Regions from separate parts of the uncultured Citricoccus sp. genome, predicted to be linked through region 4. Evidence: riboswitches for the same ligand, from Rfam matches in the RefSeq annotation. Region 4 holds a riboswitch; each other region holds the start of a gene.
What was found. A riboswitch is a leader RNA that binds a small molecule or an ion and turns the genes downstream of it on or off. The one in region 4 is predicted to bind thiamine pyrophosphate.
Positions count from the first base shown of each region.

Region 1 (3,435 bases), on a different contig from region 4:
GGCGCGCGGGGATACGGCCGGCGCCGGCGGCTAGTCGTCCCGCGGCCACGGCATGGCGCATGGCCGTAGCCATCGCCACGGGGTCCTGGGCCCGGGTCACAGCGCTGGCCAGTAGCACGGCATCACACCCTAGTTCCATAGCCCAGGCGGCCTCGGAGGCGGTGCCGATGCCCGCGTCGAGGACCACAGGCACCCGGGCCCGAGAGGTGATGAGTTCAATGTTATGAGGGTTGAGAATGCCGAGTCCGGTGCCGATGGGTGCCCCCAGGGGCATGACGGCGGTCGCTCCCAGGTCCTCCAACCGGCGTGCAACGGCCGGGTCATCGGAGGTGTATGCGAAAACCTTGAAGCCTCGGGCGACCAACTGCTCGGTGGCCTCGAGCAACTCGGAGACGTCGGGCAACAAGGTGTCCTCGTCCGCGATGACCTCGAGCTTGACCCAATCGGTCTCCAAGGCCTCCCGACCCAGCTCCGCCGTCAGCACAGCGTCGCGGGCGGTATAACACCCGGCGGTGTTGGGCAAGACACGAATCCGGTTGCGTTCCAGCACCGAGAACAAACTGTCTCCCTGCCTGGGGGTGTAACGGCGCAGAGCCACCGTGGTCAATTCAGTCTCGGAAGCCCGCAGGGCCCGCTCCAGGGTGTGCAGAGAGCTCAAACCCCCGGTCCCCATAATCAACCGCGAGGACAACTCCACCTCGTCGAGAACGAACGGGTCTGGGCGTGCGGTGGTACCCACGTGTCAACCTCCCTGGACGGCGGTAATGATCTCGATGGTCTGGCCCTCGAGCACGGGAGTGCGAGACCACCGGCTACGGGGAACCACCGCGGCGTCGACCGCTACCGCCATACCCAGCCCGCCTCCGTCCAGCGGGCGTCCATCGCTGGCCAGGGGCCGAGCCGCGGTTTGGGAGACCAGATCAATGATGGTCGTGTCACCAGACACGACCCGGGGGGCGCCGTTGAGGGTGATGGTCGGCATCAACTACTCCTGTTCTCGGGTACACACGTGCGAAGGGGACACCACCTGACGGTCGAGGACCGACGGTTCGAAGCGCTGCGGGTCAGTGGCGGCAAGATGCGCGGCATCGATATCCGGTTCGGCTCCCGTCTCACCCGTGATCAACTGGGCGGCGAGGCGGGCGGCCAACGGGGCAAGGAGTACACCGTGGCGGAAATACCCGGTGGAGACCACCAGGCCGGGCACGAAGCCACCGCCGTGCCCACGAACACGGCCAAGGTAGGGCACGTCATCGGGTGTTCCGGGACGGGCCCGGGCCATGACCTCCATCAGCTCCAGATCGACGACCCCCGGCACCAGGGCCTGGGCGTCGCGCAGCAACCGGAACACTCCGCCGGCATTGGCTCCCGACTGGTCATCCTCGCGAGAAGTAGCCCCGATCACGACCGTGCCGTCCGTGCGCGGTACGAGATAGACCGCCACACCATGCACCAGGCCGCGGACGGTCCGCTCGATCAAAGGTCGCGCGCCCGGTGGGAGGCGAGCCCGGAGGATGTCGCCATGAACAGGACGCAGCGGCAGGCGGCAATTGGCCGGCAAACCCTCAAACCCCTCGGCGCCCAGGCCGGGGGCCAGAACGGTTTCAGCGGCCAATATCTGCTGCCCGTTGGCCAGCATGACACCGGCCACGGCCCCGCGTCTGTTCCGCAACAACGCCTTGGCCCGTTCGCGTCGCACACACCCCAGGCCGCCATCCGTACTCCCGTCTGGTGGCCTCGCGGTCCCGTCTTGACCGGTCAGGACCCTCAGTAATCCCGCCACCAACCGGCGAGGGTCGACCTGATGATCGGCGGGGGCACGGAACACGGCTGAAAGACGCGGTGACAGGGCCGGTTCAAGCGAACGGGCCTCGCCCAGGGGCAACTGCTCCACCGCCATGCCATGGCGTTGCTGTAACTGGCTCAGATCGGTGAGGCCCTGGCGGTCCGCGATATCGACACCGCACACCAAGGTCTCAGTGACCCGGTAACCGACGCTTTTCCCGGAGTCCCGTTCGAGGGTCTCGACGAAACCCGGGTATTCGGCGGCCGAGGCGCTCATCAGCGGATAGAGGGCCTGTTGCTGATACTGAACCTCGCTCACCGGGGCCAGCATCCCGGCAGCCGCCCTCGAAGCCCCTTCCCCCGGGGCTGGATCGATCACCACCACCGAGCGGCCGCGTCGACGCAGTTCCCAGGCAGTGGCCAGGCCAATCAGTCCGGCACCCACCACCGCGACATCGACTGCATCGATTGCGGGACGTGAAGAGACGGCAGGGTACGCAGCACTCACCGCATGTCCTTTCCTCCGGCGGCATGATCCGCATCAGGTGTGGCGGTCGGCTCTTAAGCCCTCTCAGCCCCGATGGGGCTCCCGCAGAACTCGCTGACTATTGGCAGCGTGCGCCCATCCTATCCCCGACTTCATCACCGGCAGACGAGTGCAACACCCGCCGAGCTCGGGTTGGTAAGCATGCCCCGGCCCATCTCAGAAGGGGCCGGGCGGGCCGATCGTCACCGTGGGGACGCGGGGGAGGGGCACCCATCGCACTAAAGGTTTGCCATCAAAAGCATGGGGTGGCCCGATGACCAGTCGCTCGGGTGGGCGGGTGCAATCACCGGGGTCAGGCCGACGGGGCCACCGGCGGCTGGGCAACCGAGGACGGATCCGCTTTTTGTGGTCTTAAGGCATAAAGCCCCGTGCGCAGGCGCGGCTCGCGAACCGAACCGGCCGACCTTCCAGCTAATAGGGGGCTTACGGCGTGGTCGCGTACCCCAGCGCGTTGCTCGCAGCACGCCCAGACCGAGCCACGATGGGCCCCAGCCGTTCAACATCGTCCGGCCCGACGCGTTGGGTGGGGAAACCCAGCCCGATTACTCCTGCCAGTTGACCGGTGTGGTTGAAGACCGGGGCGCTAATGGAACCGACGTCTTCGTGTCGCTCGCCGAACGCCGCGAAATAACCCATCTCCTGGGCTTGCTGACTCTGGGCGTCCAGTAGTTCCAGGCTTTGTGGAGTGAATTGCGTGAACCGATCGAGGGAAGAACCCACAAGGGCGTCCCTGGCCTCGGGATCGAAGGCCAAGAAGATCTTGCCGGGGGCTCCAGCATGAATGGGCATGACTTGACCGACCATGAAGGGGCGCATGACCACGTGGCGGGTCTCAGCGACCGCAACCACTGTTCTGAACGCACCGTCGCGCACGTAGAAGCACGCCGTCTCACCGGTTTCATCGCGAAGGTCTTGTAGCACCGGCCTGACCAACCGCACCACATCCAGTCCTAAAGTCCCGGGCGTAGCCCACCTGACCAGGCCGATCCCGATGCGGTATCGGTCGCCGTCGCGGTCCAGAAAACCCTCCCGCACCAAGTTTTGCACCAGGCGCTGGCACGTGCTGGGAGGAAGCCCGGTCAGACGCACGATCTGCTGCAGCG
Region 1 covers NZ_CALMQR010000103.1:36,848-40,282, reverse strand. Annotated here, with positions in the region: gene Q0283_RS12425 (thiazole synthase) at 1-739, opposite strand, end outside; gene thiS (sulfur carrier protein ThiS) at 743-982, opposite strand; gene thiO (glycine oxidase ThiO) at 986-2,293, opposite strand; TPP riboswitch at 2,287-2,388, opposite strand; gene Q0283_RS12410 (IclR family transcriptional regulator) at 2,756-3,435, opposite strand, start outside.
Region 1: another riboswitch for thiamine pyrophosphate. It lies ahead of thiO (glycine oxidase ThiO); the one in region 4 lies ahead of Q0283_RS00445 (thiamine ABC transporter substrate binding subunit).

Region 2 (3,435 bases), on a different contig from region 4:
CTGGCATAGCTGTTGTTGGCGTTCCACGTTCTCGCGCACCAGGTGCAGGGGAACGTGTCCGGGGCCTTCGACCATGACTTGCACGTCGTGGGCCCAGGCCCGTGCTGTGAGTTCTGCCAGGGTGTCCAGTTCGGCGAACTGGGCGGCGTCGTTGGCGTCGGCGATCGAGCCCGGGCGCAGGCCGTCTCCGAGGGAGAAGGCCACGTCGTACCGGGCGAAGATCTCGCACAGCTCGTCGAAGTGGGTGTAGAGGAAGTTCTCCTGATGGTGGGCCAGGCACCACCCGGCCATGATCGACCCGCCGCGCGAGACGATACCGGTGACCCGTTCGGCGGTCAGTGGCACGTAGCGCAGCAGCACCCCGGCGTGGATGGTCATGTAGTCCACGCCCTGTTCGCATTGTTCCAGCACCGTGTCGCGGAAGATCTCCCAGGTCAGGGCGTTGGCCTCCCCGTTGACTTTCTCTAGCGCCTGGTAGATCGGGACCGTGCCGATCGGTACGGGGGAGTTGCGGATGATCCATTCCCGGGTGGTGTGGATGTCCTCTCCGGTGGAGAGGTCCATCACCGTGTCCGCTCCCCATCGGGTGGCCCACTGCATCTTGTCGACCTCCTCGGCGATGGAGCTGGTGACCGCGGAGTTGCCGATGTTGGCGTTGATCTTCACCAAGAATGCCTTGCCGATGATCATCGGTTCGGACTCGGGGTGGTTGATGTTGGCCGGGATGATGGCCCGGCCAGCGGCCAGTTCGGAGCGGACCAGTTCGACGTCGCACTGCTCGCGCAGGGCCACGTAGCGCATCTCCTCGGTGATGATTCCGGCCCGGGCGTAGTGCATCTGGGTGACGGTCCGCCCCGCCTTGGCCCGCAACGGCACCGCCCGGGTTCCCTTCCACTCCTGGGACGCGGCCCCGCGGCGCAGAGCCGAGCGGCCATCGTCAAGGAGGTTCCGTTCCCGGCCGGCGTATTCCTCGACGTCACCGCGCCCCTGGATCCAGGACGCCCGGCTCGGTGGCAACCCGATCACCGGGTCGCTGCCCGGCCCGGCCGTGCGGTAGATCCGCAGCGGTGGGTTCGCTATTCCGCCCGGGGAATCGTTCAAGGTGATCTCGGTGACCGGCACGGCAAGCCCGTGCTCGGTGTTGTGGAGATACGCCAGGGCGTGCGCATTGGATGCACTCATCAGATGTGTTCCTACTTCCTTCGCCGGCATGACCCGGACAGGTTCGACGGTCGCAGGCTGCCTCAGCCCGATCTCAGCCCCTGCAATGGGGCTCCCGTGTGGACGGCAACGACACTAACACCATGGCGGGCCGGTCTGGTGCCGCTCAGACTTGCTTAACGCCTCGTTCCACCGGCCCGTCGCGGGCGCACTATTGGGGCTCGGGGTGGCTGAGGGACCCGTAGGCGAGGACCTTCCACGCGGCACCGTTCCAGCGCATCACCATCGGCACGGTACGGGGATCGGCCGGGGCTCCCCAGTCCTCGGGATGGTCGGGGCGGGCGTAGAGGACCTCGGTATCCGGGCCCAGTGGCGGCAGACCCGTAGCGGAGTGAGACCACCCGGCCGCCTCCACCTGCCGCAACTGTTGGAGCCGGTCGGCGGCGAAGTGCTTCCAGAGCGGATGGGCCGGCCCGTCCAGACAGGACAACCGCTCGGCCAGCCGTTTCGGGCAGAGCCGGCGCAGTCGTGCGCCGTGGTCCTGGGCCCAGTCCCGGGCCCACGCCAATCGCAGCGTTGGGTCGATCAGGGGCCACGCCCCGGGCAGGTCACCGGTGGCCACGTGCTCGCGGAAAGCCACGGCAACCTCTCCGACCCGCAGCAGGGCCGTCAGGGTGTGCTGTTCGGTGCGGGGTGGGGGGGTCGATGGCGTCTGCATCCGGGTCCTTCGTGGGTGGACATCATGGGTATCAACACATTTGGTGGCCTGCGCGGAGACAGGCTCGGGCAGGGCCTTGAGAGAGGGAGCGGCACGTCATGAGGGTCGTGCCGCTCTCAGGAGGGGCGCTCGTCCGGGCACGCTCCTGCGCGGCGGTAAACCGCTCGCCCGGCAGGTTTAGCGGATAGGCGAGGCCTTGCCCGGGATTGCGCGACGCGGATGGATGCCGCCTGTAGCCTGACGAAGGTCTTCGAGGATGGTCGGAGCGACGGCGTTGGCCCAGGCCGCGACGAGCCTCCACGGATTGGTTCTGCGTCCCCGCGTCCACCGGACATCCATGCTCTGGACCGGATGACCAGACGCAGATCACCGCGGATCTGTGGCCGTGACCGAGGTCACCCGGGATCACTTGAGCCTTTTCTGCGACACCTCACCGCTTAGGAAACTTCAGACCCCGCATATTGGCGGGCAGTCCCGACTCCGTCCCCTCGGGGGTCCATGGTGGCGAGCACTGATTCTCGGCTCCCGAGTCCCGCGGCGGCTCGGATTCCTTCGGTCGTCAGGAGGATTTGCGGGGTGAACTCATCCACCGGGAAGGTGTCGTCGATGCAGGCCTGCCAGAACCGGGTGTGATGTTCGTCGAACCAGTGGTCAAAGGGTTCTGCGGATCTGTCGTGGTCGTCCTGCAGGCTGTACCAGTACAGATAGTCCGCCCCGTTCACCGTTTCGGTGAAGATCGCCTCCACATACATGTGCTCCCGTTTCATGATCTCTCCCACCGCGCAGCGATGGGCCTCCATGAAACGCACCCACTCATCCGCTAGCGCTCGGGATCCAGGACGCAACCGGAATCGAGTCAAACTGAAGATCATTCGACCATGTCCTCTCCACTCATGTCACCGGCTGCTCCTGTCCGGGGCCGCCCACGGAAGTAACTGCACGGTCCAGGGCCTGGACCTGGGTGGGAGTAATCGGAGCCTCGGTTCCTCAGCGGGTAGGAGGACGATGGGGTCGGAGGCCGCCGGGCAGCCCGAATCCCTCGATGGTCCCGGCCTCGTTTTCATTGACCACCGCGGACTGGGTGTCCGTGTGGCGGTTCCATGGCCCCTGAAGGGACCTCGCTGACAGTTCGTCATCGTTCCTGGTGACCTTCCTGGTGATTGGTGGCTACCCCGGGCGTGTTTACGTTCCACGGGATTCTCTGGAGGTGTCTGTGACAGGCAGGATCGGTCGGTGGAGAAAGAGGTGCAGGTGGTGCCGGGTTTCCTGGGCCAGTTGCCGCAGACCGGTGATGATCTCGGTCCGTTGCTGCCCTGTCGGCCAGCGCTGGTCGTCCGGTGGTATCGGTGCAATGCGTTCTTGGAGTTGGGCGGCCGCTGCGGACAAGGCGGTCGCGCCAGCCATCGCTGAGGAGACTTTGAGGCTCTGAACGGCGTCCAGCCATCCCTCGGCGTCTCTGGTGATGAGCGCGCGGTCGAGCCGATCGACTCGGTGATCCAGGAGCTGCATGTACCGAGCAAGAAATCCCCATGTCGGTGGCCCGTCGCCGAGCTCTT
Region 2 covers NZ_CALMQR010000057.1:5,030-8,464, reverse strand. Annotated here, with positions in the region: gene thiC (phosphomethylpyrimidine synthase ThiC) at 1-1,182, opposite strand, end outside; TPP riboswitch at 1,181-1,290, opposite strand; gene Q0283_RS06360 (hypothetical protein) at 1,373-1,879, opposite strand; gene Q0283_RS06355 (DUF6176 family protein) at 2,317-2,751, opposite strand; gene Q0283_RS06350 (Hpt domain-containing protein) at 3,062-3,435, opposite strand, start outside.
Region 2: another riboswitch for thiamine pyrophosphate. It lies ahead of thiC (phosphomethylpyrimidine synthase ThiC); the one in region 4 lies ahead of Q0283_RS00445 (thiamine ABC transporter substrate binding subunit).

Region 3 (3,435 bases), on a different contig from region 4:
TGACGCGGCCCGAAGGCCAGTTCCTCGCGCACCGTGGCCGCGACGAACTGGTGCTCGGGCTCCTGGAACACCGTGCCGATCCGGCTCACCAGGTCCCGGGCGGGCCAGCGGTGGGGGTCGTCCGGCAGCCGGACCCCGTGTCCCTTCAGGGCGGCGGTGGCGGTCAGCGTCCCGGCGTGGGCCGGGATGAGCCCGGCCAGGGTCAGCAGCAGCGTGGACTTGCCCACCCCGTTCGGCCCGGTCACGACGACGGCCTCCCCGGCCTCCACGGTCACGTCCAGTCCGTGTTGCACCGGGACCGGCGGTGGCCCGAGGCGGCGGCGCCAGCCGGGCCTCACCGCGTGCCGGGACACCGCCAGGTCCCGGGCGGACAACAGCGCGGTCCCCGTGGGGTCCCGGTGACCGGCAGGGTCCCGGTGACCGGCAGGGTCCCGGTGACCGGCAGGGTCCCGTCGCGGGCTCCGTGCCGGTCCGGAGGGCTCCGCGGCCGGCCGCGGACCACCGGGGGCGGGGGTGACGGGTTCGGGCACCACCCCGGGCACCCACACCCCGGCCGCGGCCAGTTCCTCCCGGACGGGGCCGGGTGCGAGCAGCGCGGCGGGGGTGCCGTCGTGGCTGATGCCCCCGCCCGGTTCCAGGACGAGCAACCGGTCCACGTGCCGGGCCCACGTCCCGAGCCGGTGCTCCACGACCACGAGGGTGGCGCCGATGGCCTCGACCACCGCCAGGACGGCGTCGCGGACCTCGAGCACACCGGCGGGGTCGAGGTTGGCGGTCGGCTCGTCGAGCAGGACCAGCGGCGGGCGCATGGCCAGGACCCCGGCCAGGGCCATCCGTTGCTTCTGCCCGCCGGACAGTCGCGACGTGTCCCGCCACAGGGCGATGCCCTCGTCCTCCCCCAGCCCGACCGCGGCCAGGGCGTGTCGGACCCGGTCCCAGATCTCGTCCGGCGGGACGCGGAGGTTCTCCGCGCCGAAGGCCACGTCGTCCCCCACGCGCGAGAGGATCACCTGTGTCTCGGGGTCCTGCTGCACCAACCCGGCGTGGCCGCGCAGCTCGCGGGTGGGCACGCCGTCCAGCAGCAGCCGGCCGGTCTCCTCCGAGTCGTCCGCCGGGTCCAGCACGCCGGCCAGTCCGTGCAGCAGAGTGGACTTCCCGGCCCCGGAGGGCCCGGCGAGCAGGACCCGCTGCCCCGGTGGGATGGTCAGGTCCAGGCCGGCGACGGCGGCCCGGTCGCGTCCGGCGTGCCGCCAGCCCCAGCCCTGCGCGGTGACGGTGGCCGCGGTCACCCCCGGCCCGCCGGTTCCCGGTGGGCGCCGCGGGACGGGAGGGCGGCCAGTGCGCCCGTGGCCGCCAGGGCGCGGGTGGCCAGCCAGCTCAGCAGGCCGGCGATGACGATCCCGGAGATGCCGGTGAACCCCACGTAGAGCCACTTCCAGGCCAGCGTGTACTCGGGGAACCAGGCGAACAGGAAGGCCTCGTTGAGACCGCAGGCCACTCCCGCGGCGGCACCGGCCAGCAGGGCCACGGGAAGGGTGAAGCGACGGTAGAGGAACAGGAGGAAGACCAGCTCGGCCCCGATGCCCTGGACGAGTCCGGAGGCCAGCACGGTCAGGCCGAACTGGGACCCCAGCAACGCGGAGACGGCGGCAGCCACCAGTTCCGTGAACAGCGCGGCACCCGGTCTGCGGATCAGCAGTGCACCCAGGACCGCCGGGAACAGCCACATGCCGGCGACCAGTCCCGACGACGGCGGGAACGCCAGGAACACCCCGCCCAGTCCCGCATAGGCCAGGTTCCAGGCCCAGAAGACCACGCCGCTGGCCACGGCGACGACGGCGGCCACGACGATGTCCACCACGCGCCAGGTGTGGCGGGAGGAGGTGCGGTGGGCGGAGGTGCGGTGGGCGGGGCCGCGCGGGTCGTGGTGTGGGCGGGAGCGCCCGGGACGGTCCGGTGTACCGGCCGGCGGGGTGGCCTGGTGATCACTGCCGGGGGTCTGCGTCGAGACCATGTGATGTCCTCCTCAAGGATCCAAGGAGGGGAATGGAACGCACGCCGCCCGAACCCTCGGGATCCGGGCGCGTCAGGCACCGGGCCCCACGCTCCATCGGAGAACTCGACTTCCTTCGCCGGTACTAACCGGAGCAGGTTCGAGGGTCTGCGCTGGGCGCACTCTCAGCGCCGGGCGGCGCTCCCCTGTCGTTCACGATGTGGCACCAGCATAGGGCACCACCCCCGACCCCTCGGCCACGGTCCTCCCGTTGCGGGGAACGGCTCTCAGTCCGCCCGCCCCCTGGCATCCGTGGGTGCCCGCAGGCCCGTGACCGCCGGCCCCTCGAGCAGGGTGCCGTCCGCGGTGAAGCGTGATCCGTGCAGTGGGCAGTCCCAGGAGCGCTCGGCGTCGTTCCAGGAGACGATGCCGCCCAGGTGCGGGCAGACCGCCGACATCCGGCAGGTCACCCCGTCCACCGTGGAGACCGCCACGGGCCGGCCGTGGTCCCGGCCCACCGTGCCCTGGCCCTCGGCCGGAGGCTCCTGGGGCAGGGGTCTGCGTGCGGCCGACGTCCAGCCGCCGGCCAACCGGGCACCGACGGCGGCGTTGTCCCTCAGGCCGGTCAGCAGGTCGGCCGGCGAGGTGAGGCGACGATCCATCGGCCTGGCCCAGTCCGTGGCACCGCCGAGGATCTGCGCGGAGATCCGCAGGGCGGCCGACACGCCGTTGGTCAGGCCCCACTTGTTGAAGCCGGTGGCCAGGTAGACGTGGCCACCGCCGCGGGGCAGTGTCCCCACGAAGGGGACGAGGTTGGCCGAGCGGTAGTCCTGCGCGGACCAGGCGTGCGTGCGCTCCGCTCCGGGGAAGTGCTCCCGGGTCCACGCCTCGAGGGCGTCCACGGCGGCCTGCGGTGAGGCCGATCGCCCCACCACGTGGCCGTTGCCGCCCACGAGCAGCAGCTCACCGTCGTCGATGGGGGCCGTGCGCAGGCTGCGGGACGGACTGTCCGCGGAGAGGTACATCGCCTGGGGAACGGGCCCCGGCACCCGGTAGGACTGTGCGTAGGAACGGTGTGGACTGAGCTTGGCGAAGTAACCGCCGCGGTCCAGGACCGGGGCCCCTGTGGTCAGGACCAGCTGCCCGGCCCTGATCTCCCCCGCGGAGGTGTGAACGGCCAGCGGGGACCGGTAGCCCGCGCCCGTGAGCCGCACCCCCTCCACCAGCGTCCCGCCGAGCCGGCGGAACTCGGTGGCCAGGGCGTCGAGCACCTGCATCGGGTGCACCTGCGCCTGGTCCTCCAGCCGGATCGCCCCGGCCACGGGGTAGGGCAGGTCCGTCTCCCGTGTCCAGGTCACGTCCAGGCCCGCGGCGCGGTCGGCCTCCAGCTCGGAGTGCAGCCGGGACAGGCCCTCGTGGGTGGTGGCGTAGGTGTAGGCGGG
Region 3 covers NZ_CALMQR010000069.1:46,237-49,671, reverse strand. Annotated here, with positions in the region: gene Q0283_RS07730 (ABC transporter ATP-binding protein) at 1-1,289, opposite strand, end outside; gene Q0283_RS07725 (ECF transporter S component) at 1,286-2,014, opposite strand; TPP riboswitch at 2,108-2,211, opposite strand; gene Q0283_RS07720 (FAD-dependent oxidoreductase) at 2,281-3,435, opposite strand, start outside.
Region 3: another riboswitch for thiamine pyrophosphate. It lies ahead of Q0283_RS07725 (ECF transporter S component); the one in region 4 lies ahead of Q0283_RS00445 (thiamine ABC transporter substrate binding subunit).

Region 4 (3,435 bases):
GTGGACAGCCCGCGCAGCAGGTTCCGCCCGGGGAACCGGCACCGGTACAGGACGTACGCCCCGGGCAGCCCCAGCAGCAGCGATCCCAGTGTTCCGGCCACCGCCAGTCCCAGCGTCTGCCCCACGAGCCGCCAGGTGCGCGACTCGGCCAGCACCTCGGCGAAGGCGCCGAGGTCGAGCTGCCCGGCGGCGTTCGTCACGCCACGGGCCAGCATCGACCCGACGGGCCACAGGAAGAACACCGCCAGGAACGCCAGCGGGACGGCGGCGACCACCGTCCACACCAGCCCGCGGCCCACCGGGCCGGCGGCACGCCTCCACCGCCCGGGCACGACGTCCGCCCGGTCACCGCCCGGCGGGGCGGTTCCGGTCTCCGGGGCCCGACCGGACGCCGGCACCCGGGTGGGGGCCGGCGTCGGGACCAGGGCCGGGTCTCCCGGGACCAGGCTCATCCGTCGCGTCCTGTCCGGTGGGGGATGCCGATCAGCTCGCGGCCTCGTAGAGTGCGTTCCAGTCCTCGAGCCAGGCCTCGCGCTTCTCGGCGATCTGCCGCAGGTCCGCCTCGATCGGGTCCTCGACGAGGGTGGCGTTCTGCGCCCATTCGGCCGGCAGCTCGAGGGACTCGTCCACCGGGTACATGAACATGTTCTCCGGCAGCGAGGCCTGGAAGTCCTCGGCGAGCAGGAAGTCGATGAACGCCTGCGCGCCCTCGGGGTTCTTCGCGCCCTCCACGACGCCGGCGTACTCGACCTGGGTGGTGCAGGTGTCCTCGACGACCCCGGTGGTCGGGGCGAAGGCGGGGGAGGACGAGTAGCTGAGCACCAGCGGGTAGGCGCCCTGGCCCTCGCCGGCGGAGAAGTCGGAGTAGTAGGCGTCCGACCAGCCGGCGGCGACCTTGGTGCCGCCCTCGAGCAACCGCTGCCAGTAGTCCTGCCAGCCGTCCTCGCCCTTCTCGGTCACGGTGGCGGCCAGGAAGGCCAGGCCGGGGGAGGAGGTGACCGGATTGGTGGTGACGAACAGCCGCGCGTACTCGGGCCTGGCCAGGTCCTCCAGGGTGGTCGGCGCGGCGAGGTCGTTCTCCTCGAACCACTGCTCGTCCACGTTGACGCAGACCTGGCCCTGGTCGATGGGGGTCAGCCGGTCCTCGACGACGAGGTCCTGGGCGGATTCCGGCAGCGCCCCGGAGGCGTACTCGGCGACGACGCCCTCGTCGATGACGCGCTGGGCCGAGAGATTGTCGATGCCGTAGACCGCGTCCACGGTGGGGTTGTCCTTGGACAGGATCAGCTGGTTGACCAGGGTGCCGGCGTCGCCCGGGGCGGTGGTGGTGAGCTCGTAGCCGGACTCCTGCTCGAAGGCGGCGATCTGCTCCTCGGTGATGTTGAAGGAGTCGTGGGTCATCACGGTCACCGTGCCACCGGTGCCGGCTCCCGAGGCGCCGCTCGCGCCGTCGGTGGTGGCCGGCGCCGTGCCGTCGCCCGCGCCGGACTGGTCCGCGACCGAGCAGCCGGTCAGGGCCAGCGCGGCGATGCCCAGGATCGCGAGGGCGCCACGGGCACGGCGTCTGCTGGTGGGCGCTGCGGAAAGGTGGTGCATGAGTTCCTCCAATACCTCTGGAGGGGACGGGGCGGCGGGTGCGCCGACCCGAGGAGAGAAAGCTCGACTTCCTTCGCCGGTGCTAACCGGGCAGGTTCGAGGGTCTGCGGTGTGCGCACTCTCAGCGCCGGCCTGGCGCTCCCCTGTCGTTGAACCTTCAGTCTAGTGCCGGGGGAGGGGCGGGGTCATCTCGGTCGGCTGACGTGACCGGCCGTGGCGGCGCACCATAATGGAAAAGCCCTGCCTGTCTGAGCTGTCCGGCTGAGCACCTGCACGACGAATCGGCCCTGAGAGGTGGATGTGGACTGTTGTCATCCCGCTGCCGGCGGTACCGAGCCGGGACGTGCGCAGCACATGGATCCGCGGGAGCCTGCGTCTCGGGCCGTCCACACGGGCCCGGTCCAGTCGAGCTCCACCCACGGCATCGAGCAGGTTGAGGTTCCCGCCGGTCGGTTCCTCATGGGGGACCACTTCGGTGAGGGGTACCCCGCAGACGGTGAGACGCCCGTGCACGCGGTGCGGTTGGACGGCTTCTCCATGGACGCCACCACCGTGACGGTCGACGACTTCCGGCGGTTCGTGGAGCAGACCGCGTACGTCACGGAGGCGGAACGGTTCGGGTCCTCGGCGGTCTTCCACCTGGAACTCATTGCTCGTCGGCTGAACCCGGCGGGCGCGAACCCGGTCCCGGGGACGGCCTGGTGGGTCAACGTGCCCGGGGCGTGCTGGCATGCCCCGCTCGGACCGGGATCCCGGGCGGACGAGGACCACCCGGTGGTCCACGTCAGCTGGAATGACGCCCAGGCCTACTGCGCGTGGGCCGGGCGCCGCCTGCCGCACGAGGCGCAATGGGAGTACGCGGCCCGCGGCGGGCTGCAGGGCCACCGCTACGCCTGGGGCGATGAGCTCGTGCCGGGCGGCGAGCACCACTGCAACATCTTCCAGGGACGCTTCCCCGTGGAGAACACGATCGACGACGGTTTCCTCTCCACGGCCCCGGTGCGGACGTTCCCGGCCAACGGGTTCGGCCTGTTCCAGATGGCCGGGAACGTCTGGGAGTGGTGCCAGGACTGGTTCCTGCCGCGCTACTACCGGCGCAGTCCCGAGGAGAATCCCCCCGGGCCGCCGTTCGGCGAGGGCAGGGTCATGCGCGGAGGGTCGTTCCTCTGCCACGACTCCTACTGCAACCGGTACCGGGTGGCAGCGCGGAGCAGGAACAGTCCGGACTCCTCGAGCAGCAACTGCGGCTTCCGGACCGTCGGCTGACGGGTCAGGCCGCCGCCCGCACCCGGACCCCGTGGTCGGTCAGCGCCAGCAACTCGTCCAGCATCAGCTGGCGCATGCGGTCCACGACCTCCTCGCACCCCGGCCTGGCGGCCAGGTTGTGGGCCTCCTCCGGGTCCGAGTCGAGCAGGTACAGCTCCTCGGCGTCGGTGCCGAAGTACCGCGTGTAGCGGGCCTCGGGGGTGATGACCGAACGGATGTGCACGGGGGCCGGCAGCCCGTCGAGGCCGAACGGCTGATCCTCCTCGACGATCAGTGCCCTGCGGTGGACGGAGGCCTCGCCCCGCAGCAGCGGGACCAGGCTGCGGCCCTGGATGCCGCGGTGTCCCGAGACCCCGGTGAGTTCCAGCAGGGTGGGCACCAGGTCCGCGTTCGAGACCAGGGCCGTCGAGGCCGCGGTCCGCGCCGCCGGGGAGATCCCGACGCCGGCCCCCGGCAGTCCCGCGGGCACCCTCATGACCAGTGGCACGTTGGTCACGCCCCGGTAGTGGGTGAAGTGCTTGAGCATCATGCCGTGGTCGCCGAACATGTCCCCGTGGTCCGAGGTGAAGACGA
Region 4 covers NZ_CALMQR010000008.1:12,044-15,478, reverse strand. Annotated here, with positions in the region: gene Q0283_RS00450 (iron ABC transporter permease) at 1-452, opposite strand, end outside; gene Q0283_RS00445 (thiamine ABC transporter substrate binding subunit) at 484-1,596, opposite strand; TPP riboswitch at 1,648-1,751, opposite strand; gene Q0283_RS00440 (formylglycine-generating enzyme family protein) at 1,951-2,862, shown strand; gene Q0283_RS00435 (sulfatase) at 2,867-3,435, opposite strand, start outside.